One region of the Mesorhizobium sp. BE184 genome, then DNA from elsewhere that is predicted to be linked to it. Evidence: riboswitches for the same ligand, from Rfam matches in the RefSeq annotation. Region 1 holds a riboswitch; the other holds the start of a gene.

Region 1 (14,721 bases):
CGGCATGGCCAATGGCTATTTCGATCTTGGTACGATCGCGGGCTTCACACCCTATATCGGCGCTGGTGTAGGTATGCTCCATTCGAGCCGGAAGGTCGACGATACCTTCCTCGGCATCTCCGAGCGCGATACGCAATATGCCTTCGCGTACTCGCTGGGCGCCGGCCTTGCCTACAAGGTGGCGCAGAACACTTCCGTCGATCTGGGCTACCAGTACGTATCGGCTCCGGGCCTCGAATATTTCGACATCCCAACGGGGAGCATGGAGAAGGGCCTCGATTACCACCAGGTCAGGGTCGGCCTGCGCTACGATCTCTGGTAAGACGCGGTTCCGTTTCGCCAATCGACGGCGGGCTTCGGCCCGCCTTTTTCGTTTCCGGCTATACTGGCGCGGCTCGCCTCTGTTCTGTCAGCGACGGAAACTTTGTTCTTGACGCCGGCCGCCTGAAAGAATATCGCCGTCCGTGGGCCACCCCTCCCCAACGAGGGGCTTACTATCTGGAAGGATAGACCACGATGACGACACTCCCCAAGCCCGGGCTCCGCCCGGCAAATCCCAATTTTTCATCAGGTCCCTGCGCAAAACGTCCCGGCTGGTCGGTCGAGGCGCTGAAGGATGCCGCGCTGGGGCGCTCGCATCGCGCCAAGATCGGCAAGACCAAGCTCGAACAAGCCATCGCCCTGACCCGCGAAGTGCTGGAAGTGCCGGCGGATTACCGCATCGGCATCGTCCCGGCCTCCGACACCGGCGCGGTCGAGATGGCGCTGTGGTCGCTGTTGGGCGAACGCGGCGTCGACATGGTCGCCTGGGAGTCCTTCGGCTCCGGCTGGGTCACCGATGTGCTCAAGCAATTGAAGCTCGCCGATGCGCGCAAGATCGAGGCCGGCTATGGCAAGCTGCCCGATCTGTCGCAGATCGATTTCGACCGTGACGTCGTCTTCACCTGGAACGGCACCACCTCCGGCGTGCGGGTGCCGAACGCCGATTTCATCCCGGCCGATCGCAAGGGCTTGACCATCTGCGATGCGACCTCGGCGGCCTTTGCGCAGAAGCTCGATTTCGCCAAGCTCGACGTCGTCACCTTCTCCTGGCAGAAGGCGCTTGGCGGCGAGGGCGCACATGGCGTGCTGATCCTCAGCCCGCGCGCCGTCGAACGGCTGGAGACCTACAAGCCAGCCTGGCCGCTGCCGAAAATCTTCCGTCTGACCTCCGGCGGCAAGCTGATCGAAGGCATCTTCAAGGGCGAGACCATCAACACGCCGTCGATGCTGTGCGTCGAGGACTATCTCGACGCGCTCAACTGGGCGAAGTCGCTCGGCGGATTGAAGGCGTTGGTCGCCCGCGCCGACGCCAATTTCGCGGTGCTGGACGGCTTCGTGCAGAAATCGTCGTGGCTCGGTCATCTGGCCGTCGAGCCGGCGACCCGCTCCAACACCTCGGTGTGCCTGTCGATCGTCGATCCGGACGTAACCGCGCTCGACGCGGACGGCCAGGCGGCCTTCGCCAAGGGTCTGGTTACGGCGCTCGACAGGGAGGGCGTGGCCTATGACATCGGCGCCTATCGCGACGCGCCTCCTGGCCTGCGCATCTGGTGCGGCGCGACGGTCGAGACATCCGACCTCGAAGCGCTCCGCGCATGGCTCGAATGGGCTTTCGCCGGCCAGAAGGCCGCGCTCAAGGCCGCGGCCTGATCTTTCCGGGGCGGCGTCGCCGACGCCGTCCGTTCCCTTCCACATCATTCTTCTTCAAGGAGGCCATGATGGCGCCCCGCGTTCTCGTATCAGACAAACTTTCGCCCACCGCCGTGCAGATATTCAAGGATCGCGGCGTCGACGTCGACTACCTGCCAGACCTCGGCAAGGACAAGGAAAAGCTCGCCGAAGTGATCGGCAAATATGACGGGCTGGCGATCCGCTCGGCCACCAAGGCCACCGAAAAACTGATCGCCGCCGCGACCAACCTCAAGGTGATCGGCCGCGCCGGCATCGGCGTCGACAATGTCGACATTCCCGCCGCCTCGCGGCGCGGCATCATCGTCATGAACACGCCCTTCGGCAATTCCATCACCACTGCCGAACACGCGGTCGCGATGATCTTCGCGCTTGCCCGCCAGATCCCCGAGGCCAACGCCTCCACCCATGCCGGCAAGTGGGAGAAGAACCGCTTCATGGGCGTCGAGATCACCGGCAAGACGCTCGGCGTCATCGGTTGCGGCAATATCGGCTCGATCGTCGCGACGCGCGGCGTCGGCCTGAAGATGCATGTGATCGCCTTCGATCCGTTCCTGTCCGAGCAGCGGGCCTCGGAGCTGGGTGTCGAGAAGGTCGAGCTGGACGAGCTTTTCACCCGCTCGGACTTCATCACGCTGCACACGCCGCTGACCGACAAGACGCGCAACATCATCGACGCCACGGCCATCGCGAAGATGAAGAATGGCGTGCGCATCATCAACTGCGCGCGTGGCGGCCTGGTCGTCGAAGCCGACCTGATCGCGGCGCTGAAGAGCGGCAAGGTCGCGGGCGCGGGTATCGACGTGTTCGAGGTGGAGCCGGCGGAACGCAACGAACTGTTCGGCATGGAGAATGTGGTGGCGACGCCGCATCTGGGCGCGTCAACCACGGAAGCGCAGGAGAACGTCGCTTTGCAGGTGGCCGAGCAGATGGCCGACTATCTGGTCAAGGGCGCGGTCACCAACGCCATCAACATGCCTTCGATCACCGCAGAGGAAGCGCCTCGTCTCAAGCCTTTCGTCAAGCTGGCGGAAGTGCTGGGCGCGTTCGTGGGCCAGGCGACGGAAGAGCCGATCCAGGAAGTCGAAATCCTGTTCGACGGCGCGACGGCGCAGATGAATACGCGCGCGCTGATCTCAGCCGCGCTCGCCGGGCTGATCCGGCCGCAGGTCGCCGACGTCAACATGGTTTCGGCGCCGATCATGGTGAAGGAGCGCGGCATCATCGTCGCCGAGGTCAAGCGTGACAAGTCCGGCGTCTTCGACGGCTATATCAAGCTGACGGTGAAGACAGCACAAAAGACACGCTCTATCGCCGGCACGTGCTTCTCCGACGGCAAGCCGCGTTTCATCCAGATCAAGGGCATCAACCTCGACGCCGAGGTGGGGGAGCACATGCTCTACACCACCAACGCAGATACGCCCGGCATGATCGGCCTGCTCGGCACCATATGCGGCAAGAACGGCGTCAACATCGCCAATTTCCAGCTCGGCCGCGACAGGCAGGGTGGCGATGCGATCGCGCTCCTCTATCTCGATGCGCCGTTCCCCGAAAAGGTGCTTGCGGAGCTTCGCGCAAACGAGTCCATCAAATCGGCGCGGCCGTTGCATTTCGACGTCGGCGGGATCTAGCCGCTGCTTGCATCAGTGTTGAAAAGGCGCGCGGTCCTGGGCGCGCCTTTTTTATGACCGGGCCAATGAAAAGGTCGTATCTGTCACAACAAGCCATACTGCCGGACTGGCAGTTTACAGCCATGCGGCGGAGGAACCTGGACCGATGAGCCAAGAGATGACAATTCCCGCCGAAGGCACTTTCCTTGGCCGTGCTTTTGCCGAAGGCTGGCCGCATCCGGCCGTCGTCACCATTCGTGACGGCATGGTGATAGACATTACGTCTCCTGTCGCGCCTACCAGCCGGGACATCTGCGAACTGGACGAGCCGGCAACCTATGTCGTCAGAACCGAAGGAAAGTCGCTCGGTGCGCTCGCCGATATCCTCGCCAACAGCATGGCGGCGCGGCGCGACACATCAAAACCCTATCTGCTTTCGCCGGTCGATCTGCAGGCGGTCAAAGCTTCGGGCGTCACCTTCGTCGTGTCGCTACTCGAACGCGTCATCGAGGAGCAGGCGCGGGGCTCCGCGGAAAAGGCCGATCTTATCCGTGCCGATATTGCCGGTCTTATCGGCCATGATCTCTCCAAGCTGAAGCCGGGATCGGCCGAGGCAGCAAGGGTGAAGGCGAAGCTGATCGAACGCGGTGTGTGGTCGCAATATCTGGAAGTCGGTATCGGCCCCGATGCCGAAATCTTTACCAAATGCCAGCCGATGGCGTCGGTCGGGCACGGCGCTGACGTCGGGCTGCATCCGATATCGACATGGAACAATCCCGAACCGGAAGTGGCGGTCGTCTCTTCGAGCCGGGGGAGGATCGTCGGCGCGACGCTCGGCAACGATGTCAATCTGCGCGACGTCGAGGGGCGCTCGGCACTGCTGCTCGGCAAGGCCAAGGACAACAACGCATCGGCATCGCTCGGCCCCTTCATACGCCTGTTCGACGAGACGTTTTCGCTCGATGACGTCAAGACGGCGCAGGTCGGCCTGAAGGTCGAGGGCGGTGACGGCTTCGTGCTGGAGGGAGCAAGCTCCATGACCGAGATCAGCCGTTCGCCGGAAGACCTCGTCGCCGCGGCGATCGGCGAGCATCACCAGTATCCGGATGGATTGGCCCTTTACCTTGGCACCATGTTCGCGCCGGCGAAGGACCGGGGCGAGGCCGGCAAGGGCTTCACCCACAAGAATGGCGACATCGTCACCATATCGTCGGAGAAGCTTGGCGCGCTGGTCAACCGGGTGCGGTTGTCGACGGAATGCCCGCCCTGGCGTTACGGCGCCAGCCACCTGATGCGGGACCTGGCGAAGGCCGGGCTCATCTGATCTGGGTCTTGTTGGCCTGTATCGCCGCCGCATGACGGCGGCCGCCATGCTCGGCCAGCCAGATGCCACCGAAGACAAGCGCCAGCGCCACGGCGTGGTAACCGTGGAAAGTCTCGCCGAGCAGCAAGATTGAAAACAGCGTGCCGAAGATCGGCACGAGGTTTATGAACAGGCCGGCACGGTTGGCGCCGATCAGCTCATTGCCGCGGATATAGGCGGCCTGCGAAATCACCGAGGCGCCAAGTGCGGTGTACAGGACGATCGCCCAGCCGGTCGTATCCGGGAACACCGCCTTGCCGGCGGCCGTTTCCCAGGCGAGGAACGGAATCGACGTGACCAGCGCCGCGGCGCACAGCACCAGCATCAGCGTCTGCCATTGGATAGGCGGCTTGAGGCGCAGCGCGATCGAATAGCCGCTGTAAAGGACGATGGCGATCAGCATGATGGCGTCGCCGAAATTCAAGTCGAGCTTCAGCAGTTGGCGTGGATCGCCATGGCTGGCGGTCAGCACGACGCCGCCAACGGTCAAAACGACACCGACAAGTTGCATCCAGCCGGCACGCAGGCGGAAGAAGAGGAAATTGCCGACGATGATGAGGATCGGCATGCCGGCCTGCTCGATGGAGACGTTGATCGCAGTGGTGTAATTCAGCGCTACGTAGAAGATGGCGTTGAACAGGGTGAAGCCGCCGGCGCCGAGAAGGGTGAGCAGGACGATATGCCGGCGCACCAGCGGCCAGTCCTGGATAAAAGTGCGCCAGCCCAAGGGCAGCATGATGGCTGTCGCCACCACCCAGCGCAGGAACACCAGCGTCATCGGCGAAATATGTCCCGCCGCCCACTTGCCGGCGATGGCGTTGCCGCCCCACAGGACAGTGGTCAAAAGCAGCAGGGCATAGGCGGAGCGATGGTTCATGACGGCTTCCTGTGACAGACCATGCCGACCTATGACCGCTGCTGTGCCAAGTAAATGATGCGAAAGGCGAAAATTGTTGTGCCTCGAAGGCGTCAACTGGCCAAACAATGGTCGCGCAGAGTGGTTGTTGACGTTATAGAGGCCTGTCGTTTTGTAACCGTATTGGATACAGCCTATCCGATACGGTTGCAGCGCGTTGGCCGTTCGACGGGCGGCCGGACGCGGGTTTTCAGGATCGAAGGGAAGAAACATGGCCAATGTGGTTGTCGTCGGCTCGCAGTGGGGCGACGAGGGCAAGGGCAAGATCGTGGACTGGCTATCCGAGCGCGCCGACGTGGTGGTGCGGTTTCAGGGCGGCCACAATGCCGGGCATACGCTCGTCGTCGACGGCAAGGTCTACAAACTGTCGCTTCTGCCTTCGGGCGTGGTGCGTGAGGGCAAGCTCTCCATCATCGGCAATGGCGTCGTCTTCGATCCGCACGCCTTTGTCGCCGAGATGGAAAAGCTCAGGGGCCAGGGCATCGAGGTGACGCCGGAGCGCCTGAAAATAGCCGAAAACACAGCGCTTATTCTTTCGGTACACCGGGAATTGGACGGATTCCGCGAGGACGCCGCTTCGAATTCCGGCACCAAGATCGGTACGACGCGCCGCGGCATCGGGCCTGCTTACGAAGACAAGGTCGGGCGCCGCGCGGTGAGGGTAATGGACCTGGCGGATTTGGAAACGCTGCCGCTGAAAGTGGACAGGCTGCTGACGCACCACAACGCGCTCAGGCGGGGCCTCGGCCATGCCGAGGTTTCGCATGATGCGATCATGCAGGAATTAACGTCGGTCGCCGATGCGATCCTGCCTTACATGGATCGCGTGTGGAAGGTGCTCGACGACCGCCGCCGCGCCGGCGAACGCATCCTGTTCGAAGGCGCGCAGGGCACGCTGCTCGACATCGATCACGGCACCTATCCGTTCGTGACCTCCTCCAACACGGTGGCCGGACAAGCGGCGGCGGGCGCAGGCGTCGGTCCGGGTGCATTGAGCTATGTGCTCGGCATAACCAAGGCCTATACGACGCGCGTCGGCGAAGGCCCGTTCCCGACCGAACAGCAGAACGAGATCGGCGAATTCCTTGGCACGCGCGGACACGAGTTCGGCGTCGTCACCGGGCGCAAGCGTCGCTGCGGCTGGTTCGATGCGGTGCTGGTGCGCCAGGCCGTCGCCGTCAACGGCATCAAGGGCATCGCCCTGACCAAGCTCGACGTGCTGGACGGGATGGATGAGATCAAGGTCTGCACCGGCTACCTGCTCGACGGCGAGCCGATCGACTATCTGCCGGCCAGCCAGGGCGCGCAGGCGCGGGTGCAGCCTATCTACGAAACGCTGGAAGGCTGGAAGGGAACGACAGCCGGGGCGCGGAGCTGGAACGACCTGCCTGCGCAGGCCGTTAAGTATGTACGGTATATCGAGGAACTCATCGGCGCGCCGGTGGCGCTGCTTTCCACCAGTCCGGAGCGCGACGACACGATACTTGTGACCGATCCGTTTCAAGACTAATCATGGCGCTTCTTCGGGCATTTGCGGCTGATTTGGCGGGGCCAGCGCGGAAGCGAGAATTACAGGTCGACTGAAGCATGGCAGATTTCGTTGCGGTTCTGAGAAAGACGCTCGACGGTCTCGGCGAGACAACGCCGGAGGTGCGCGCCAAGGTATACGACAAGGCCCGTTCGACAATCGCGGGTAAGCTTGCCGCTCTTGACCCGCCGCCGGCTCCGGCCGTCGCTGATCGTCAGCGCCGCGCGCTTGAAGACGCCATCTCGACCATCGAGCGCGACTACACCCGCAAGGCGCCGGAACTCGATCCGCTGGCGGAACTGGAAAACATCTTCTCCTCGATAGACCGCAACAGAAACCAGACGAACCACGTGCGGCCTGCTGCCAAGGTCGAACCGGCGTGGCAGCGTCCGCAGCCAGAGGCGAGACCGCCCGAACAGGTGCAGAAGCCGGCCGTTCCGCCGCAGATGCCGCCCATGCCGCCTTTGGCGGGTAGCACCTATAATCGCGCGTCCCCTCCGCCCGCGCCAATTGCACCTGCGAAGTCCGCAGCATCGGCAGGTCCGGCCGTTGAGAGAAAGCCCGTGGCCGAGGACAGGCCACCGTTGTTCATCCCGGACGAGGATGCCGATACGTTCGACCAACTGGACAGCTATGAACGCAAGCGCGGCTATGGCGGGCTGATCGCGGCGGCGATCGCGCTGCTGGTGGTGGCAGGCGCCGGTTACGGCATCTGGCTCAACCAGGATGCCTTCAAGTCGATGCTGGGTATCGGACAGAGTGAGGTCGCCTCGAATAAGCCGATCGAAGCGACACCGGCTACTCCTGCGCCGCAGAAGCCTGGCGCGCCGACTCAGCCCCCGGCCCCTGCCAGCGATGCGGCGAGCGGCGAAGCACCCAAATTCACGCAGCGCCTGCAGCCGGACGGCAAGGAAACGGATCCCGGTCCGGCCGGCGGCGAAAGCGGCGTCGGCGAAGGAACCTCGGTCGTCGCGCTGACGACGCCGCCGCCGGCTATCGCGCCAGGCGCACCGGCGGCCAGCACTCCCGGGCCGGCCGCCCCCGCCTCCGAAAGCGGGACGGCGCCGGCCGCGGGCACGCCTCCGACCAATCCGGCGACCCCGCCTGCTGCCCCGGCCAACCCTTCCGCGGAGCAGGCTTTGGCGGTTGGCCAGAAAGCGATCTTCTACGAAGAGCGGACCAGCGTTGCCCAAGGGTCGGCCGAGCCCGGCAATATCGTCTGGTCTATCGTGCAGGAATCACCCGGCGGCGACGCGCCGCCTGAACCGGCGATCCGCGCCGAGGCGACAATTCCCGGCAAGGATATCCAGCTGCGCATGACGATCCGTCGCAATGCCGACCAGACTTTGCCGGCCAGCCACATCATCGAGATGATTTTCCTGACGCCCGACGGCATTGAGGGCGGCGGCATCGACAATGTCCTGCGCGTGGCGATGAAGGCGTCGGAACAGGAAGCCGGCAGCCCGCTGATCGGCATTCCGGCCAAGATCGCCGACGGCTTCTTCCTGGTGGCGCTCAACGACACCAAGGCCGAGGAAGACACCAATCTCGCTCTGCTGCGCAACCAGGACTGGATTGACATACCGGTGGTCTACAAGTCCGGCCGGCGAGCCCTGCTGACCGTGGAAAAGGGGATTCCCGGTGACAAGGTGTTCGATGAGGCGATGCAGGCATGGCAGGCCAAGGCCGCCACAGCTGCGCCAGCCAGCGGCGGCTGACGGATCGTCGCCGCGCAGACCTTAGCCCCTTTTAGTTGACGGACCTCAGTGCGCCGCCGAAGGCGCTCAGATGCCTGATCCGTAAAGTTCCTGCTCGTCGCCGTCCCACGGCCTTGGCAGCGTCGCGCTCGGCTCGGCGCCAGCGCTCGCGCTGGGCATCGGCATCCAGCATTTCAGTTCGGTTTCAGGATACTCGATCATGTGGCCGGGATAGGAATCGTTGGCGCGCCAGCCTTCGATGCCGTGCTGATCGGCTCTCGCCCAGTATGCCACGTCCACCTCGGCTGGCCCTTGCTCGGAAGACTTTATGGTCACGAGGATCCGGCTGCCATCCTTGGGCGCGCTCGTCATCTGGCGCCATCGAACCGGTTCGCTCATGCTATCCTCCGAGGTTTCCGCGGCGAACGTCGCCGCCTTCCTATCCTATCTAGAGCAAGCGGCGCGTCGAGGCCAATTATCCGGAAGGGTCGCGTTCCTAGCCCTCCAGTTCCTCGCGCAGCATCTCGAGCTCCAGCCACTCCTCCTCGAGCGCGGCGAGGGCGAGGCGCTCCTTGTCCAGCGCGGCAATGGTCTTCTGGAAGCCGCCCGGGTCACGCTCGTAGTAGGCGGGATCGGCGATGTTGTTTTCCAGCCGCGCGATCGACGCGTTCACCGCCTCGATCTTCTTCGGCAGCGATTCCAGCGCGAATTTCTGCTTGAATGACAGTTTGCTTGCAGCCCTGGGTGCGGCCTGCGGCTTTTGCGAAGAGGGGGATGGGGGATTGGCATCCGTCCGCTGTCGTTTGCGGTCGTCCAGCCTCTTGCCGCCGCGCTGCGCCAGCATGTCGGAATAGCCGCCGGCATATTCGATCCACCGTCCCTCGGCATCGGGGGCGATGATGGAGGTGACCGTGCGGTCGAGGAAATCGCGGTCGTGGCTGACCAGCAACACCGTGCCGGCGAAACCGGCGACCAGTTCCTGCAGCAGCTCCAGCGTCTCCATGTCGAGGTCGTTGGTAGGCTCGTCCAGCACCAGAAGATTGGCCGGCCTTGCCAGTACTCGCGCCAGGATAAGGCGAGCCCGTTCGCCGCCGGACAGTTCGCGCACCGGCGTGCGCGCCTGTTCCGGCTTGAACAGGAACTCCTTCATGTAGGAGACGACGTGGCGCTGCTCGCCATTGACGACAAGGTTCTCGCCGCGACCGTCTGTCAGGTAGTGTGCCAGCGTTTCGGCCGGATCGACCGCCTCGCGTTTCTGGTCGAGCGTGGCGATCTCGAGATTGACGCCGAGCCGCACCCTGCCGGCGTCGGGAGCCAACTCTCCGGTCAGCATTTTCAGCAGCGTCGTTTTGCCGGCGCCGTTCGGGCCGACCAGCCCGACACGGTCGCCGCGCTGGATGCGGGTCGAAAAACCTTTCACCACCGTCAGGTCACCGAAGCTTTTTTCTATAGCCTTGGCCTCGATCACCAGCTTGCCGGATTCGGCGGCGTCGCTGGCGACAAGCGTCGCATTGCCCTCGGCGCCGCGATGGGTGCGGAAACGCTGGCGCATCGCCTGCAGGTCGCCGAGCCTGCGCATGTTGCGCTTGCGGCGGGCCGTCACGCCGTAGCGCAGCCAATGCTCCTCGCGCACGATCTGTCGGCCGAGCTTGTGCTGGTCGCGCTCTTCTTCTTCCAGCACCTGGTCCCGCCATTCCTCGAAATGGGAGAAGCCTTTGTCGAGGCGGCGTGTCTGGCCGCGATCCAGCCACACCGTGGCGCGCGTCACCCGTTCGAGGAAGCGGCGGTCGTGCGAGATGAGGATCAGCGCTGACGACGTGCGCGCAAGCTCCTCCTCCAGCCATTCGATGACCGAAAGGTCGAGATGGTTTGTCGGCTCGTCGAGCAGCAGAATGTCGGGTTCCGGGGCCATGACGCGGGCGAGTGCCGCGCGGCGCGCCTCGCCGCCAGAGAGATCGGCTGGGTTCTCTTCACCGGTGAGGCCGAGATGCTCCATCAGATAAGTGGCGCGATGCGGATCGTCAGCGGGTCCGAGGCCGCTTTCGACATAGGCGCGAACCGAGTTGAAACCTTCCATGTCCGGCATTTGCGGCAGGTAGCGGATGGTCGCGGTGGGCTGGCGAAAAAGCTCACCATCCTGCGCTTCGACCAGTCCCGCGGCAATTTTCAGCAGGGTCGATTTGCCGGAACCATTGCGGCCGACCAGCGCGATCTTGTCGCCGGCGGACGCCGTCAGGTCGGCGCCGTCAAGCAGTGGCGCGCCACCGAAGGTCAAGCGTATGCCGGCGAGGTTGAGGAGCGGCGGAGCCATGATTGCTTTCAGAATTCCGGATAGGGATGGACGAGAAGCATTGCGCGGCCTTGCGCAAGGCCGATTTCGAGCTTTCCCTTGACCTGGTTGGAGATCGTCAGCGACGAACCGAACGGCACCTCTACACTGGTCAGTGGCCATTTCGCGCCGGTGACGGTCAGGCCATCGAGATCGGAGAAGCCGAGGATGGAAAACAGCGTCTCGTCGTCGTAGTCGTAGCCGGCGCTGCCCGGCAGAAGGGGAATGCCTTCCTGCGCACCGCTGCTCAGGATCACGCCGACACCCATCTCCGCCAGCCGGAGCGCCAAGGTGAGATGCAGGAAGGCGTGGTCGGCGCGAGGGCCGCCAAAAGCGCCCGCCAGCACCAGTGCGGTAGCGCCGCGCTCGCGGGCGACCGCGACGGCCAGTTCGCCGTCAGTCATGTCCTTTTCCGGCGGAAAGGTCTGGCGCGGAACTTTGGCGAGTTCGGTCGGCAAGTTTGCCGGAACGGAATCGAAGTCGCCGACCCAGAGTTCGGGCAGCACATCCAGCATAGTTGCGTGGGCGATCCCTGCGTCGGCGGCGATCACCCGCGTGCCGGCGATCTGGCGGCGCAACCGTGGCGTGGCGACAAGCTCGCCGCCGAGCAGGATTGTGAAAAGGCTCATGGCCGAGGCCTCTATCAGGGCCTGCACCAGAGCGGAAGCCTTAACGCGCAAGACGCCTGCCGGCGGCAAGTGTCGGAACTTCCGCTTGATCGGCAGTTGAAGCCGCACTATGTCTCACATCGCTCTAACGGGGTGCCGACCGCAATCTTTTTGCGGCTGCTGAGAGGTTTTCGAACCAACCCGTCGAACCTGATCCGGCTTGCACCGGCGGAGGGATTTAGACGCTAGCCAAAGGCGCCGCTTCCCCTGTCAATCGAATGAAGGAGGCGCCGATGCGCATCACTGGTTTCGTTGGTTTCACCGCATTCGCACTTGCGACCCTTGCCGCCGCCGCCCCGGCTGCCGCCAAGGACAAGCTCACCGTCTACACCTATGAGAGCTTCACCGCCGAATGGGGTCCCGGCCCGCTGGTGAAGAAGAATTTCGAGGCGAGTTGCGATTGCGAGGTTTCATTCGTCTCCGTTGCCGACGGCGTGGCGTTGCTCAACCGCGTGAAGCTGGAAGGCGCGTCCACCAAGGCCGATATCGTGCTGGGGCTCGACACCAATCTGACCGCCGACGCCAAGGCGACGGGCCTCTTCGTGCCCCATGGGCCGGTTTCCGATGTCGATGTACCCGGAGGCTGGAGTGACGACACTTTCGTGCCGTTCGACTACGGCTATTTCGCCGTCGTCTACGACACGGAGAAACTGAAGACCCCGCCGCAAAGCCTGAAGGAACTGGTCGAGGGCGATCCAGGCCAGAAGATCGTCATCCAGGATCCGCGCACCTCCACGCCCGGCCTCGGCCTGGTGCTTTGGGTCAAGGCGGTCTATGGCGACAAGGCGGCGGACGCCTGGGCCAAGCTCAAGGGCAGGGTGCTGACGGTGACGCCGGGATGGAGCGAAGCGTACGGGCTGTTCACCAAGGGCGAAGCGCCGATGGTGCTGTCCTACACGACCTCGCCGGCCTATCACATGATTTCCGAGAAGACCGAGCGCTACCAGGCCGCTTCGTTCAGCGAGGGGCATTATCTGCAGGTCGAGGTCGCCGGCATCACCACGACGGGCGCGAAGAACCCGCTGGCGGAAAAGTTCATGGCCTTCATGACCGGGCCGGGTTTCCAGGATGCCATTCCGGAAACCAACTGGATGTTTCCGGCCGGCAAAATGGACAAGCCGCTCGATCCGGCTTTCGACAGGCTGGTCAAGCCGGCAAAGAGCCTGGTCTTCAGTGCCGACGAGGTGGCGAAGAACCGTAAAGACTGGGTGGATGAATGGCTGGCCGTGATGAGCCGGTGAAGGCCGCGCCCGACACCCGCATCACCGCCGGCGTCCTTACGCTGGGCCTCATCGCCATCTTGGTCGGCGGCGCGTTCGCCGGGTTGATCGTGGAAGGCGCCGGAAACCTCGCCGGTGCGGCGGCCGCGTTCGACGGCTATCTGTTTCGTATCGCGCGCTTCACGCTGTGGCAGGCGGCGTTGTCGACATTGCTGTCGGTCGCGCCAGCGTTGTTCGTGGCGCGGGCGCTGTCGCGTCATCCGGTGTTCTTCGGCCGCACGCTCATCCTGCAATTGTTCGCCCTGCCGCTGGCGCTGCCGGCGATCGTCGCGGCGCTCGGCGTGCTGGCGCTGTATGGGCGCGCCGGCTATTTCGCCGATCTGCTGAGCGTGGGGGGCCAGAATTGGCCCGGCATCTATGGCCTTTCCGGCATTCTGGTGGCGCATGTCTTCTTCAACCTGCCTCTCGCCACGCGCCTTTTCCTCGAAGCGCTGCAGGCCGTTCCCTCAGATCAGTGGCGGCTTTCCAGCCAGCTGGGCATGCGGGCCCCGGCCACATTCCGGCTGATCGAATGGCCGGCGCTGCGGGCTGCGCTGCCGGGAGTCGCGGGGCTGGTCTTCATGCTGTGCATCACCTCCTTCACCATCGTGCTGACATTGGGCGGCGGCCCTGCCGCCTCGACGCTGGAAGTCGCCATCTACCAGGCGCTGCGGTTCGATTTCGATCCGGCCCGCGCGGTGTCGCTGACGCTGATCCAGATCGGGCTGACGGTACTGGTGGTCGGTGCGTTGGCGCGGCTTGGCGCCAGCATGACGGGTGACGCCAACCTGCCAGTGGCGCCGCGCCGCTATCTGTCGGCCGGCAACCTCGAAACGGTGCTGAACGCTGTGCTCATCCTGCTGGCGCTCGCCTTCGTCGCCGGCCCGATGGCGGCGACCGTGATGGCCGGTCTTGGCGCCGATCTCGGCCGGCTTGCCGGCGAGGCGGCGGTGAGGCAGGCAACCATGACCAGTCTCGTGCTGGCTTGCCTTTCGGCTGCCCTGTCGGTGGCGATCTCGCTGTCGCTCGTCATGGCGCGCAGGGCGCTGGCGATTCGACGGCGCAGCGAGCGGCGGTCTGTGCTGGAGCTGTTGTCCGATACCGGTCCGGCCTTCGTGCTGGTGGTGCCGCCCATCGTGCTCGGCGCCGGATGGTTCGTGCTGCTGCGCCATGTCGCCGATGTCTTCGCGATCGCGCCTGTGATGGTGGTGGCGGTGAATGCGATGATGGCAATGCCTTTCGCCCTGCGCGCGCTCCGGCCGGCCTACGATGCGGCGAGCGAACGGCATGAGCGGCTTTGCGCGCAACTCGGCGTAGCTGGCTGGACCCGCCTGCGGCTGATCGACTGGCCTCCATTGCGCCGGCCGCTGGCAACGGCATTCTCCTTCGCCATGGCGCTGTCGCTGGGCGACCTCGGCGTGATCGCGCTTTTCGGCAGCGATTCCGTGCAGACGCTGCCCTATCTTCTGCTGGCGCGCATGGGCAGCTACCGTACCGCCGACGCGGCCGGTTTGGCGCTTCTGCTCGGCCTCGCCTGCCTGGCGCTGGTGCTGGCCGCCGATCGGCTCGGAAAGGGACGTGAAGTATGAACGCCGTGCAGAAGGCCGCATCGGTCAGCCT
Region 2 (14,721 bases), on a different contig from region 1:
AGGTCGGCGGCTTTTTGGGCCATGGCCGGCGCCAGCAGGAAGCCATGGCGGTAAAGTCCATTGATGCTGAGAACCCCGCCAGTCCATTCCACACGCGGAAGATTGTCCGGGAAGGCGGGACGCAGGCCGACGCCCGTCTCGACGATCTCCGCCTCGCCGAAGGCTGGATGCAGCGCATAGGCGGCATTCAGCAGTTCCATCGTCGAGCGCGCGGTGATCGGCCCCGTGGCGCTGCTTTCGATCATCGTCGCGCCGACCATGAAGTGGTGATCTTCTCGCGGCACGATGTAGAGCGGGAAACGCGGATGCAGGAGCCGCACTGGTCGCGACAGCCGAAGCTCCGGCGTGCGCAGGATCAGCATTTCGCCGCGGACGCTGCGCAGTTCGGCATGGCCGCTTGCCGTGCCAGTGCAGTCGGCCTGCACGTCCGCTCCTGCCCCGGGCAGGAGGCCCGCACGGGCATCGTCACCAAAGACAAATGGCACGCCGTCGCCCGCCAGTTTCGCCGCCAGCGCTAGCAGAGCGCGGCGCGGGTCGAGATGCGCTTCGCCGGCAAAGAAAAGGCCGCGCGGAAATCGACCTGCCAGATCCGGCTCAAGCGTTTCGATCTCCGTGGCATCGACGGGGACATGGCCTGTTGTCCGCCCGGAAAAGCGCTCCAGTTCGGCCATGTCCCGCCTTTGCGTCACAACCAGTGTGCCGTTGCGCCGGACATGACCGGGCAGGGCGGCATCCCACCAGTCGGCGGCGGTTCGCCCGAGCTCGAGCACCGGCGGCTCGGCGCTGGCGCGTTCGCACCAGGGCGCCAGCATGCCGCCGGCCTGCCAGGACGCGTTGCCGGCAATGGTTTCGCGCGTCTCGCGCACCGTTACCGACACTCCGCGCGAGACCAGTTCATGCGCCAGCGTCAGCCCCGCCACGCCGGCGCCCTTGATCAGCACATTCACGGCAGCGCCGGCTCCACGTCTTCCACGGGCATGTAGAGATCGCCGCCTTGCCGGTACTTCTCCGCCATGGCCGTCATGCCCTCCTTCTGCGCCTCGGCGCGGATATCGTGCGAGATGCGCATGGAACAGAATTTCGGCCCGCACATCGAGCAGAAATGCGCCACCTTGTGCGCTTCCTTGGGCAGCGTCTCGTCATGCAGCGCACGCGCCGTTTCCGGGTCGAGCGACAGGTTGAACTGGTCTTCCCAGCGGAACTCGAACCGCGCGCGGGAAAGGGCATCGTCCCTGAGCTTGGCGGCTGGATGACCCTTGGCCAGGTCCGCGGCGTGCGCCGCGATCTTGTAGGTGATGACGCCGGTCTTGACGTCGTCGCGGTTCGGCAGGCCGAGATGCTCCTTCGGCGTGACGTAGCAGAGCATCGCCGTGCCGAACCAGCCGATCATCGCCGCGCCGATCCCCGAGGTGATGTGATCGTAGCCCGGTGCGATGTCGGTCGTGAGCGGCCCGAGCGTATAGAACGGCGCCTCGCCGCAGACGGCCAGCTGCTTGTCCATGTTCACCTTGATCTTGTGCATCGGCACGTGGCCGGGGCCTTCGATCATCACCTGGCAGTCCTTCGCCCAGGCGATCTTGGTCAGTTCGCCCAGCGTTTCGAGTTCGGCGAACTGCGCGGCGTCATTGGCGTCGGCGATCGAGCCGGGGCGCAGGCCATCGCCCAGTGAGAACGACACGTCATAGGCCCGGGCGATGTCGCAGATTTCATCGAAGTGTTCGTAGAGGAAGCTCTCCTTGTGGTGATGCAGGCACCACTTGGCCATGATCGAGCCGCCTCGGCTGACGATGCCGGTGACGCGGTTGACGGTGAGCGGAATGTAGGCGAGCCGGACGCCGGCATGGATGGTGAAATAATCGACGCCCTGCTCGGCCTGTTCGATCAGCGTATCGCGAAACACCTCCCAGTTCAGCGCTTCGGCGACACCGCCCACCTTTTCCAGTGCCTGGTAGATCGGCACCGTGCCGATCGGCACGGGCGCATTGCGGACGATCCAGTCGCGTATGTTGTGGATGTTGCGGCCGGTCGAAAGGTCCATCACCGTGTCGGCGCCCCAGCGGATCGCCCACACCATCTTCTCGACCTCCTCGGCCATAGAGGAGGTGACGGCGGAATTGCCGATATTGGCGTTGATCTTGACCAGGAAGTTGCGGCCGATGACCATCGGTTCGCATTCCGGATGATTGATGTTGGAAGGGATTATGGCGCGCCCGCGGGCGATCTCGTCGCGGACGAATTCCGGCGTGACGAAATCGGGGATTTCCGCGCCGAAATCCTCGCCATCGCGCTCCAGCGCATTGCGCAGCTTCTCGCGGCCGATGTTCTCGCGAATGGCCACGAATTCCATCTCCGGCGTGACGATGCCGGCGCGCGCATAAGCCATCTGGGTGACGGCCTTGCCGCCCACGGCGCGGAAGGGCCGGTGCCGCACGGGGAATTCCGGCGTCAGCCGATCCGCCGCGACATTGCCGTTGTCCTCTGGCCGGACGGTGCGGCCTTCATAGCGCTCGACGTCACCACGCGCGGCAACCCAGGTTTCGCGCAGGCGCGGCAGGCCGCCGTCGATGTCGATTCTGACATTGGCGTCAGTGTACGGGCCCGAGGAGTCGTAAACCGTCACCGGCGGCTCGCCGGCCGTCGGATGCACCGCGATTTCGCGCATCGGCACCCGCACTTGCGGATGCAATACGCCGGGTTTGAACACCTTGCGCGATGCCGGCAGGGACCCGGTGGTAACGGTAAGGGTGGATGCGGTCATTGTGAGCCTCCTTGCTCGATGCAACGGAGACCCAGTTCGTGCCGAGAGGAGGAAGAGACGCTTCGCCGAGGGAATTCGGCTGTTTGCCGAATGCCGGGCCATGATAAGCCGACCCGCGAAACCTCGCACCGTCCCTACGCCAGTGTGAACTGGATCAGGTTCAACGGGTCACTGCGCTGCCCAATATCTGGGCCAGCAGTATCTCAGCCCCTTGTCGGGACTCCCCTGGTGAGACCTGAGACTGGCCTACGGCTTCAGCCCTGTCAACCTTGGTTGGGCGTTGGGTCAGTCGTTGCGGCGCTTACCTTCCAGCAAATCGAGAACGGCGCGGGCCGCGTCGAGCACATTGGTGCCGGGACCGAAGACGGCGGCGACGCCGTGGTCGAACAGGTACTGGTAATCCTGGCGCGGCACGACGCCGCCGCAGACGACGATGATATGCCCGGCGTTCCGCGATTCCAGCGCCGTCACAAGTTGCGGCAGCAATGTCTTGTGACCCGCCGCAAGCGACGAAACACCGAGAACCCGCACCTCGGCCTCCACCGCCATGGCCGCCGCTTCTTCTGGCGTCTGGAACAGAGGTCCGGCCACGACCTCGAAGCCGAGGTCGCCGAAAGCCGAAGAGATGATCTTGGCACCGCGGTCATGACCGTCCTGGCCGAGCTTCGCCACCATGATCTTCGGCGCCTCGCCCAATGTGCGGGAGATCGCATCGATGCGTGCCGTCAGCGTCTCGTATTCGGGCTCGTTCGCGTAAGAGGCCCTATGAACATTCTTCACCACTTGCGGTATCGCGGCATGGTCGCCGAACGCGCGCCGCAGCGCCTCGGATATTTCGCCGACGGTGGCGCGCGCGCGCGCCGCCTCGACGGCCGACCCCAGAATATTGCCGGTCCCCTCGCGGGCAACCCTCTCCAGTTCGGCGAGTGTAGCCTCGACCTGTCCGGCATCGCGCCGGGCCTTTGTCTGCCGGATGCGGGCGACTTGCGCACTGCGCACCGCGCTGTTGTCGATCTCCAGTATGTCGATCGCGTCTTCCTGCTCGAGCCGGTATTTGTTGACGCCGACGATGATGTCCTCGCCTTTGTCAACCGCGGCCTGACGCCGGGTCGCCGCCTCTTCGATCAGCCGTTTCGGCAGCCCGCTCTCGACCGCCTTGGTCATGCCGCCCATGGCCTCGACCTCCTCGATGAGGGCCCAGGCTTTCGCGGCAAGCTCGGCGGTGAGCGACTCGACATAGTAGGAGCCGGCCAGCGGATCGACGACCCTGGTCACGCCTGTCTCATGCTGCAGGATGAGCTGCGTATTGCGCGCGACGCGGGCGGAGAATTCCGTCGGCAGCGCGATCGCCTCGTCAAAGGAATTGGTGTGCAGCGACTGCGTGCCGCCAAGTGCGGCGGCAAGCGCCTCATAGGCCGTGCGCACGATGTTGTTGTACGGGTCCTGCTCCTGCAGCGACACGCCGGATGTCTGGCAGTGTGTCCGCAGCATCAGCGAGGACGCCTTCTTCGGCTCAAACTCTTCCATGATGCGAGTCCACAGGAGCCTTGCCGCCCGCAGCTTCGCAGCTTCCATGAAGAAGTTCATGCCGACGGCGAAGAAGAAGGAAAGCCGCCCGGCGAAGGCATCGACATTGAGCCCCTTTTTCAGCGCCGCGCGCACATATTCGCGTCCGTCGGCAAGCGTGAAGGCAAGCTCCTGAACCAGCGTCGCTCCGGCCTCCTGCATGTGATAGCCGGAGATCGAGATGGAGTTGAACTTTGGCATCTCCGTCGCCGTGTATTCGATGATGTCGGCGACGATCCGCATCGAGGGTTCGGGCGGATAGATATAGGTGTTGCGCACCATGAACTCTTTGAGGATGTCGTTCTGGATCGTGCCCGAGAGCTTGGCGCGCGGCACGCCCTGTTCCTCGCCAGCGACAATGAAGCTGGCCAGGATCGGAATCACGGCGCCGTTCATGGTCATGGAAACCGACATCTCGTCCAGCGGAATGCCGTCGAACAGGATCTTCATGTCCTCGACGGAATCGATGGCGACGCCGGCCTTGCCGACATCGCCCTCGACGCGAGGATGGTCGCTGTCATAGCCGCGATGGGTGGCGAGATCGAAGGCCACCGACAGGCCCTTCTGGCCCGCCGCCAGCGCCTTGCGATAGAAGGCGTTGGATTTTTCTGCCGTCGAAAAGCCGGCATATTGGCGGATCGTCCATGGTCGCCCGGTATACATGGTGGCGCGCGGCCCGCGGACAAAGGGCGCGAATCCCGGCAAAGAGCCAAGATGATCGACACCGGCAACGTCTTCATCCGTATAGAGCGGCTTGACGTCGATGCCTTCCGGCGTCTGCCAAACCAGCGTTTCAGGATCGGCCTGCAATTCCTTGTTTGCTGAGGAGCGCCAGGCATCGAGCGGTTCGGTCATGACGACACCTATGCGAATTCCAGGATCAACTCGTCGACGGCCAAGCTGGCGCCGGCCTCGACCGCGATCTTGCCGATCGTTCCCCTGCGCTCTGCGCGCAGCACGTTTTCCATCTTCATCGCTTCGACAGTGGCCAGCGCCTGTCCCGGTTCGACCGCATCGCCTTCGCCGACCATGATGGCGGTAACGATGCCGGGCATTGGGCAAAGAAGCAGCCTCGATGTGTCGGGCGGCGCTTTCACCGGCATCAGCCTGGCAAGTTCGGCGACCCGCGGTGCCCGAACGATGGCGGTGGTATCGATGCCGCGCCACCGCAGCCTGATGCCGGAGCCGGCGCTCTCCGTTTTCACGCTCATCTGTTCGCCGCCGACATCGAAAATCGCGTGAGAGGTCCCCGGCTGCCAAGTGCTGTGCACGGCAAGCATCGTACCATCGTCGAAGGTCAGATCGGCCTGCTGATCGCTCCCATTTGTCCGCAGCGCAAATGTGTAGCCGGCTACCGCCGCCACCCAATCGGTGCCGAGCGTGCGGGGATGGTTTGCCAGCGCGCCGGAAATGAGTGCGCTGCGCTTCTGCAGACGCAGATGGATGAAGGCCGCGACCGCCGCCAGCATCCGCCCCTGATCTTCATTGGCTGCCACGCCCGAAAACCCGTCCGGGAATTCCTCGGCGATGAACGCTGTCGTCAATCGGCCTTCCTGGAACCGGGGATTGCCCATGACCGCCGACAGGAAGGGCAAATTGTGGCCGACGCCCTCGACTTCGAAATCGTCCAGCGCCCGCGCCATCGCGGCAACCGCGCCGGCGCGGTCCGGCGCCCAGCTGCACAGCTTGGCGATCATCGGATCGTAGTACATCGAGATTTCGCCGCCTTCGAAAACGCCGGTGTCGTTGCGGATCACCGTGCCGTCCTCGCGTCGGCCTTCGACCGGCGGCCGGTAGCGCCTGAGCCGCCCGATGGATGGCAGGAAGTTGCGGTAGGGGTCCTCGGCATAAAGACGGCTCTCCAGCGCCCAGCCGGAGAGTTTCATGTCGTCCTGGCCGAAGCGTAGGGGCTCTCCCGCCGCCACGCGGATCATCTCCTCGACCAGGTCGATGCCCGTGATCAGCTCGGTCACCGGGTGCTCGACCTGCAGGCGGGTGTTCATTTCGAGGAAATAGAAATTGCGATCGCCATCGACGATGAACTCGACCGTGCCGGCGGAGAAATAGCCGACCGCCTTGGCAAGCGCCACCGCCTGCTCGCCCATCGCCTTGCGGGTTGCCGCATCGAGGAATGGCGAGGGGGCTTCCTCGATCACCTTCTGGTTGCGGCGCTGGATCGAGCATTCGCGCTCGCCGAGATAGACGAGATTGCCGTGCTGGTCGCCAAGCACCTGGATCTCGATATGGCGCGGCTGCGTCACGAACTTTTCGATGAAGATGCGCTCGTCACCGAAGGAGGAGCGCGCCTCGTTGCGGGACGACTGGAACCCTTCGCGGGCTTCCTGGTCGTTCCAGGCGATGCGCATGCCCTTGCCGCCGCCGCCGGCTGATGCCTTGATCATCACCGGGTAGCCGATCGAGCCCGAAATACGAACCGCCTCGTTGGCGTCCTCGATCAGACCCATATGGCCGGGAACGGTCGAGACCCCGGCCGCCGCCGCGATCTTCTTCGAGGTGATCTTGTCGCCCATCGCTTCGATGGCCACAGGCGGGGGACCGATGAAGGCGACGTTGGCCGCCTTGAGCGCCTCGGCGAAATTGGCGTTCTCGGACAGGAAGCCATAGCCCGGATGCACCGCGTCGGCGCCCGTCGCCTCGATGGCGTCGAGAATCTTGCCGATGACAATGTAGGACTGGCTGGAGGGCGCGGGGCCGATATGCACCGCCTCGTCGGCCAGCCGCACATGCAGGGCGTCGCGGTCGGCATCGGAATAGACGGCGACGGTGGCAATGCCGAGCCTGCGCGCCGTCTTGATGACGCGGCAGGCGATCTCGCCGCGATTGGCGATGAGGATTTTCTTGAACATGTCAGGCCTCACAACGGCATCGTGTCGTGTTTCTTCCACGGCGCATCGAGCGTCTTGCCGCGCAGCGCTGCGAAGGCGCGGGCGATCCGTTTGCGCGAGGAATGCGGCATGATCACCTCGTCGATGAAGCCGCGCTCCGCCGCTTTGAACGGATTGGCGAAATTGACCTCGTATTCCTTTGCCCGCGCCGCGATCCGGTCCTTGTCGCCGAGTTCCGAGCGATAGAGGATTTCCGTCGCGCCCTTCGCACCCATGACCGCGATCTCGGCGGTCGGCCAGGCATAGTTCACGTCCGCGCCGATATGCTTGGAGGCCATTACGTCATAGGCGCCGCCATAGGCCTTGCGGGTGATCAGCGTCACCATCGGCACGGTCGCCTGGCTGTAGGCGAACAGCAGCTTGGCGCCGTGCTTGATGACGCCGCCATATTCCTGCGCCGTACCCGGCAGGAAACCGGGAACGTCGACCAGCGTCAGGATCGGGATTGAGAACGCATCGCAGAAGCGCACGAAGCGCGCTGCCTTGCGCGAGGAATCGATGTCGAGGCAACCCGCGAGCACCATGGGCTGGTTGGCGACGACACCGACGGTCTGGCCCTCGATGCGCATGAAACCGGTCAGGATATTCCGGGCATAGGCCTCCTGGATTTCGAAGAAGTCGCCTTCATCGGCGACCGCAAGGATCAGTTCCCTCATGTCGTAGGGCTTGTTGGCGCTGTCCGGGATCAGCGTATCCAGCCGCATCTCCAGCCGGGAAGGGTCGTCGTGGAAGGGGCGGACGGGAGGCTTGTCGCGATTGTACAGCGGCAGGAAGTCGAACAGGCGGCGCATGGCTTCCAGCGCCTCGACATCATTGTCGAAGGCGCCGTCCGCAACGGACGATTTCTGCGTATGGGTGCGCGCGCCCCCAAGTTCCTCCGCCGTGACGATCTCGTTGGTGACGGTCTTCACCACATCCGGCCCAGTGACGAACATGTAGGAGGAGTCACGCACCATGAAGATGAAATCGGTCATCGCCGGTGAATAGACCGCGCCACCGGCGCATGGCCCCATGATGACGGAGATTTGCGGGATGACTCCGCTCGCGTCCACATTGCGCTTGAACACATCCGCGTAGCCAGCAAGCGACGCGACGCCTTCCTGGATACGGGCGCCACCGCTGTCGTTGAGGCCGATGACCGGCGCGCCATTGCGCACGGCCATGTCCATGATCTTGCAGATTTTCTGCGCATGGGTTTCAGACAGCGAGCCGCCGAGCACGGTGAAATCCTGCGAGAAGACATAGACGAGGCGGCCGTTGATCGTGCCCCAGCCGGTCACCACGCCGTCGCCGGCAACCTTCTGGCTCGCCATGCCGAAATCGGTGGCGCGATGGGTGACATACATGTCGAACTCCTCGAACGATCCCTCGTCGAGAAGCACGTCAAGGCGCTCGCGCGCCGTCAGCTTACCCTTGGCGTGCTGGGCGTCGATGCGCTTTTGCCCGCCGCCCAGCCGCGCTTCGGCGCGCCGGCTGTCCAGTTGTTCGAGAACGGTGCGCATCAGCGGCCTGCCTTGCCCTCGAGTGCCGCCCATGCCGCGGGGAACGCGATCGCCGCCAGCATCGCCTTGATGATGTCGCCGAAGATGAAGGGATAGAGGCCGAACTGCAGAACCGGCTTGTCGAAGCCGATGACCGTGCCCAGCCACAGCAATCCGGGCACGTAGATGACGGCGCCGCAGACCGATGCGGCGGCCATGGCGCGCAACGGGTTGCGGTCCCAGCCCTTTTTCGCCAGCCAGCCGCCGATCATAACGGCGGGTATGTAGCCGAGAAGGTAACCGCCCGTCGGGCCCATCATGTAGGCGAGGCCGATGCCTTTGGCCGGCGTTCCGGCAAAGACGGGAAAGCCGGCGGCGCCTTCAGCCAGATAGAGCAGCACCGCTGCCAGAGCGCGCCAGGGTCCCAGCGCAAGGCCGAGGCCAATGACCACGAATGTCTGCATGGTCAGCGGCACTGGATAGAAGGGCACGGAAATTTTCGCTGAAAGCGCGAGCAGGAGCGAAGCCGCGACAACTGTGGCCGCGTCGATCGCGACGCGCTGGGCGCCAGCCCGGTCGGTGGTGGCGATAGCGTTGAAAAGGGTCATGTCTTCCCATCCTTGTGATGCCGGTCATCAGGCGCACTAGCGGGAAGAGCGGATGGAGAAAACGATTGAAAAGGTGCAAAAGCGTAGTATACAAAAATTAGAACTGCAAATTGCGAATTTGCGAATGGCACTACCCAAGCTTTTCATCGGCCGGCGCATCCGGGAACTACGGGACGCGCAAAAGGCGACCCAGGCGGTTTTTGCCGAGCGTTTGGGCATTTCGACGAGCTATCTCAACCAGATCGAGAACAACCAGCGTCCCGTGTCGGCTGCTGTCCTGCTGGCGCTGGCGGAAAAGTTCCAGGTCGATATCGCGGCCATCTCGCAGGGCGACAACGACCGTATGCTCTCGGCGCTGTCGGAGGCCCTGTCGGATCCGTTGTTCGAAAACAGCGCCATCGGCCTGCAGGAACTGAAGCTGGTGACGCAGAACGCCCCCGCCATCGCCCGTGCCCTGATCGACTGCCACCAGGCCTACCGCCGCAGCGGCGAACAATTGGCAAGCCTGGACGATACCCTCGGCCGCGCCGCCACCATTGCCGAGCCGACTTCCTACGAGGAGGTCCGTGACTTCTTTCATTTCGTCGATAACTACGTGCACGATCTGGACGTGGCGGCCGAACGGATGGCGGCGGATGTTGGTCTGACCGGCGCCGACACGGCTGCTGCGCTGGGCGCCTATCTGGAGACGCGGCACGGCATCCGCGTCGCACCGGCGGGCGATCCCGAAGGCGACTTCATCCGCCGTTACGATTCCGGGTCACGCGTACTTCATCTCAACCCTTTCCTTCCGGCTGCGACGCGCAGCTTCCAGATCGCCTTCCAGATCGCCGAGATGGAGACGGCCAGACAGGTTGCGACGATTGTCGACAAGGCGGACTTCCGCAGCGCTGAGGCGGCGGAGATCTGCAAGATCGGGCTCTACAACTACTTCGCCGGGGCGCTTCTTCTGCCCTACCAGGCATTCTTGGATGCGGCTCGCTTGCTCCGTCACGACCTCGATCTGCTGGCCCTGCGCTTCGGCGCCAGCCTCGAGCAGGTGGCGCATCGGCTGAGCACCTTGCAACGCCCCGGCGTCAAGGGTGTGCCTGTGTTCTTCGCCCGCATAGACAGGGCCGGCAACATCACCAAACGCCACAGCGCGGCAAAGCTGCAGTTCGCCCGCTTCGGCGGCGCCTGCCCCTTGTGGAACGTCCATCAGGCGTTCGAGACGCCCGGCCGCATCATTCGGCAGTTGGCTGAAACGCCGGATGGCGCGCGCTATCTCAGCGTCGCGACCGAGGTCATCAAGACCAGCGGCGGCTTCAAGGCGCCGGTGCGGCGCTATGCCATTGCACTGGGCTGCGAAGTGACCTACGCGGATGCCTTCGTCTATGCCGACGGGCTGGACATGACCAACCGCGCCACGTTCGATCCGATTGGTATATCGTGCCGTATCTGCGAGCGCGCGACCTGCCAGCAAAGGGCTATACCGCCGCTGAAGCGCAAGCTGGCAGTTGACCACGACAGGCGTTCGGTTCTGCCCTATTCCATACTCTAGATCATTGCTGCAAAAGCAGTTTGTTAACCCGCTGTGGCTTAAGCTGCTGCGGATCAATTCAATCGGCCTGCCATGGCGCACCTTACTTTCGATGAGCGCCGATTGCCGGAGCCGAAGATGCCAGCTGACATCAAGCCCAGATCGGACATCGGCGAGGCCCCGGCCCGAACCGCTTCTCCGCCGGCCGTTGTCATCCTCGGCGGCGCCCATGGAACGCTGGCGCTGGCGCGCAGCCTCGGCTCCCGCGGCGTGCCGGTCGTCCTTGTCAGCAACGACACGCCCTTGCCCGGCTGGTCGCGCTATGTCGGCAGCAAGGCCGAATGGGCCGGCCCCGACAGTCCGGACGCCATACCTTTCCTTCTCGGTCTCGCCGCCGATCGTCGGCTTTCCGGCGCTCTGCTCATTCCCGGCGGCGACGCCGAAGTGCGGGTCGCGTCGCAATCGGGGGAGGCGCTTTCCTCAGCCTACCGGGTGATGCTGCCGCAATGGGAGCAGTTGCAATGGGTATGCGAGAAGCCGCTGCTTTATCGGCGCGCCACCGAACTTGGTATCGGCATCCCCGCCACCTATGAATTTGCCTCGGTTGAGGAGGCAGAGCGGGCCGATATCCGGTTTCCCGTGGTGCTGAAGCCGAACATGGGCGGCGGCGACAACCGCTTTTCCCGCGCCAAGGTGGTGCGCGCCGACGACCGCCAAGCCTTTCTCGCCGCCTACCGCGATGCGGTGGAGCAGATCGGCATCGGCAATGTCGTCGTGCAGCAGTTGATCCCCGGTGGCGGCGAAAGCCAGTTCTCTTATGCAGCGCTCTGGTATGAGGGCCGCCCGGTGGCGGAGTTCACCGCGCGCCGCAGCCGCCAGTATCCGGTCGATTTCGGCTACACCAGCACTTTCGTCGAAGTGGTCGAGGAGCCGGAACTGGTCGAGGCGGCGCGCCTTCTCCTCGGTTCGATCCAGCATCACGGCCTGGTCGAAATCGAGTTCAAGCGCGATCCGCGCGACGGGTCGCTCAAGCTCCTCGACGTCAATCCGCGTCCGTGGTCCTGGTTCGGCCTCGCCTCGGCGGCGGGAATGGATCTCGGCTCGATGCTTTGGGAAAAAGCCAATGACAGGCAGCCGGCAACGGCGGTCGCGAGGCTCGGCACTGCCTGGATGTATATGGTGCGCGACATGGTGGCGGCTGTGAGGCTCAATGCCCGCGGCACGCTGAAAGTCGGCGACTATCTGCGGTCGTTTGGCTCTGTCCGCGCTTGGGCGACGTTCGCGGGCCGCGATCCTTTGCCCGGCCTGATGGACATTCCGCTCACCGCGTGGCGCGTGCTGACGCGCCGCATCCTGCGCTGATCCGGTCTGAAGGCCCGTCATGCCGTTGAAGAATACAGCCAAGCGCCTGCTCAAGCACGCCGTCATCCGCACCGGCCTCGAAGCGGTCGCGCTCTCGCGCGCTGGCGCGCTGTGGCCGGCGGCGGCGGGGCGGGGGCTGATCTTCACCCTGCATCATGTCAGGCCGGCGCGCGAAGGCCGTTACGACCCGAACGCTCTGCTCTCGGTGACACCCGAATTCCTCGACCAGGCGATAAGAGTCTGTGCCGAAAGCGGCCTGACGCCGGTCGCCCTCGAGGATTTGCCGAAGCTTCTGGCCGATCCGAACGATACCAGGCGTTTCGTCTGCTTCGCGCTGGATGACGGCTATCGCAACAATGCCGAACACGCGGCGCCGGTCTTTCGCAGTCATGGCGTGCCTTACACCATCTTCATTACGCGCGGCTTCGTCGAGCGGACGTCTTCCATGTGGTGGGAAACCGCCAAAGCGTTGACCCGCAAGAAATCGGCGTTCGAGTTCGACTTCGGTAACGGACGCGAGACGATGTCCACTCGCAGTCACGGCCAGAAGCTGGCTGCCTTCGACCGCATCAGCCGGTTCGTGCAGACGGCGGATGAGGATGTGGCGGTGGCGCGCCTCGATGCCGTGGCGCGTTCCTGCCTGATCGATCCGCTGGCTATCGTCGACCAGCTGACCATGGATGAACGCGCCTTGCGCGATCTCTCCGGCGACCCGCTCGTCCGCTTCGGCGCGCATACGCTGACCCACGTCAATCTGCGGCGCGTTGGTGAAAAACGGCTTGCCGAGGAAATGGCTGGTTCGGCGACAGCGGTCGAAGCCTATGTCGGACGCGCGCCGCAAAGCTTCGCCTATCCTTACGGCTTTGCCGCCGCGGCAGGCGAGCGGGAGTTCGAGGCGGCCGCTCAGGCTGGCTTCGCCGTCGCTGTGACGACGCAGCCTGGCGTTCTGACTGCTGAAACCCTCGCCCAGCGCCCGACGGCGCTGCCTCGGGTTTCGCTGAACGGCCTCTATCAGAGACCGCGTTACGTGCGCGCGCTGATCTCAGGCATACCGTTCCGGTTCATGTAGCCTCAGCCCGCGCGGGCGAGCTTTTTCTCATCGAGGCGGAAGACCGCATAGTCGATGACCCGCACCGCATCGAGGAAGCTTGGCATTGGCGGTACGGGAAGTTCTTCGAACACGCCTGTCGCGCGGATTGCCGGACGCGCCCAGTCGATGGCGCTGTGGCTGGAGCTTCCATAGACGACGAAGCATCTGCGCGGCTTGGCCTTCAGCGAGGCGACGAGGTTGGCGATGACCACGTCGAAAACGTCCTTGGAGAACGGGTTGTAGAAATAGACGAGCAGCGGCGTGTCGGGGAACTCATAGGCGGCGGCATCCGCCTGCACCACCGACAGCGTATCGCAGACCTTGCGGGGATTTTTGTAGCTGCGCAGGTTTCGCTGGGCGATCTCCACCAGTTCACGCGCGAATTCGACGCCGACGATTTTGCTGAACGGATAGTGCGAGGCCAGCAGCAGCGTGCGCGACTTGCCGGAGCCGATATCGATGAAGGTGGTGCCGCCGAGATCGGACGGCAGGCTCTTCATGATGAAGTCGAAGGATTTGGGCGAGGTGCAGACGCACTCATTGCCCTTGTCGCGATTGGGGCCGACGACATCGAGCATGGCGAGCTGGATGGAGCCGGCCGTATCGACATTGTGGTCGCGGTCCCATTTGCGCGCCAGCCGGTCGGCGATCAGGTGACGAACGTTGCGCGAAATGAAGCGCGCGCTTTCCGCCAGGCCATGCTTGCGCACCAGGCGGAACGGCTCCAGCACGCCACGCTGGCGCAACAGGCGGGCGGCCCTGCCGATCCGGCCCGTCGAATGGTCGTAAAGTCCGGCCCTGTCCTCACGGCTCGTCATCGTCGGCTCCCTGCAACGCCGACGCCCTCATAGCCGAATTTCGTAAACAAACCGGGCGGCCAATGCCGCGGATTTTCCCGATTGCGAACTGCGGGCCTGAATCCGGTCAGGCGCCCTCAACCAGCACGATCTCGCCTTCGGCAATCTTCTGGCGGATAGCCGCCGCCTTCTGGTACTCGGGCGAATGGTAGCAGTCGCGTGCGACCGCGAGGGATTCGAACTCAATGATGACATTGCGGCTGCGACCGGCCCCCTCCGCCGCTTCGGCAGCGCCGCCGCGCGCAAGGAACTTGGCCCCGAACCGCTGAAATGCCGGCGTCGCGGCATCGATATAATCCTTGTAGCGCTCCGGCGTATGCACATCGATGCGAGCGATCCAGTATCCTTTGGGCATGCCATTCTCCTTGTCTGCGGCCGAGCAATCAGCCTGTGCTATTGACCGGTGCCGGCGGCGTCAACAGGCCAGCGGCCGCACGCAATAGGGGCTGTGTCCTCGATGTCGAGTTCCTGCAAACATCGCAGACACTAGGATGTCGAAAAGCCGGGATACTCTTCCATCGCCCTCCAGCCGCACAGCAGGGCGCGATCCCGCAGCCGGAAGGCAAAGAGATTT

The links. Region 1 has a riboswitch for thiamine pyrophosphate ahead of thiB (thiamine ABC transporter substrate binding subunit). Riboswitches for the same ligand answer to the same signal wherever they lie in the genome.
Region 2: it holds a riboswitch for thiamine pyrophosphate, as region 1 does, so the genes downstream of both, thiC (phosphomethylpyrimidine synthase ThiC) here and thiB (thiamine ABC transporter substrate binding subunit) in region 1, are expected to answer to the same signal.

What each region holds. Positions count from the first base shown of each region.
Region 1 is NZ_JAVDVU010000003.1:3,756-18,476, forward strand. It holds gene J2X35_RS13605 (porin family protein) at 1-322, shown strand, start outside; gene J2X35_RS13610 (phosphoserine transaminase) at 517-1,692, shown strand; gene serA (phosphoglycerate dehydrogenase) at 1,761-3,362, shown strand; gene J2X35_RS13620 (fumarylacetoacetate hydrolase family protein) at 3,508-4,665, shown strand; gene J2X35_RS13625 (DMT family transporter) at 4,658-5,581, opposite strand; gene J2X35_RS13630 (adenylosuccinate synthase) at 5,832-7,130, shown strand; gene J2X35_RS13635 (hypothetical protein) at 7,208-8,866, shown strand; gene J2X35_RS13640 (hypothetical protein) at 8,933-9,244, opposite strand; gene J2X35_RS13645 (ABC-F family ATP-binding cassette domain-containing protein) at 9,342-11,156, opposite strand; gene J2X35_RS13650 (thiamine diphosphokinase) at 11,165-11,803, opposite strand; TPP riboswitch at 11,922-12,037, shown strand; gene thiB (thiamine ABC transporter substrate binding subunit) at 12,076-13,083, shown strand; gene thiP (thiamine/thiamine pyrophosphate ABC transporter permease) at 13,059-14,690, shown strand; gene thiQ (thiamine ABC transporter ATP-binding protein) at 14,687-14,721, shown strand, end outside.
Region 2 is NZ_JAVDVU010000002.1:672,813-687,533, reverse strand. It holds gene thiO (glycine oxidase ThiO) at 1-947, opposite strand, end outside; gene thiC (phosphomethylpyrimidine synthase ThiC) at 944-2,758, opposite strand; TPP riboswitch at 2,872-2,995, opposite strand; gene scpA (methylmalonyl-CoA mutase) at 3,044-5,179, opposite strand; gene J2X35_RS11395 (acetyl/propionyl/methylcrotonyl-CoA carboxylase subunit alpha) at 5,188-7,191, opposite strand; gene J2X35_RS11390 (acyl-CoA carboxylase subunit beta) at 7,200-8,732, opposite strand; gene J2X35_RS11385 (biotin transporter BioY) at 8,732-9,319, opposite strand; gene J2X35_RS11380 (short-chain fatty acyl-CoA regulator family protein) at 9,444-10,859, shown strand; gene J2X35_RS11375 (ATP-grasp domain-containing protein) at 10,977-12,200, shown strand; gene J2X35_RS11370 (polysaccharide deacetylase family protein) at 12,220-13,269, shown strand; gene J2X35_RS11365 (class I SAM-dependent methyltransferase) at 13,272-14,108, opposite strand; gene J2X35_RS11360 (DUF1330 domain-containing protein) at 14,215-14,502, opposite strand; gene J2X35_RS11355 (histidine phosphatase family protein) at 14,634-14,721, opposite strand, start outside.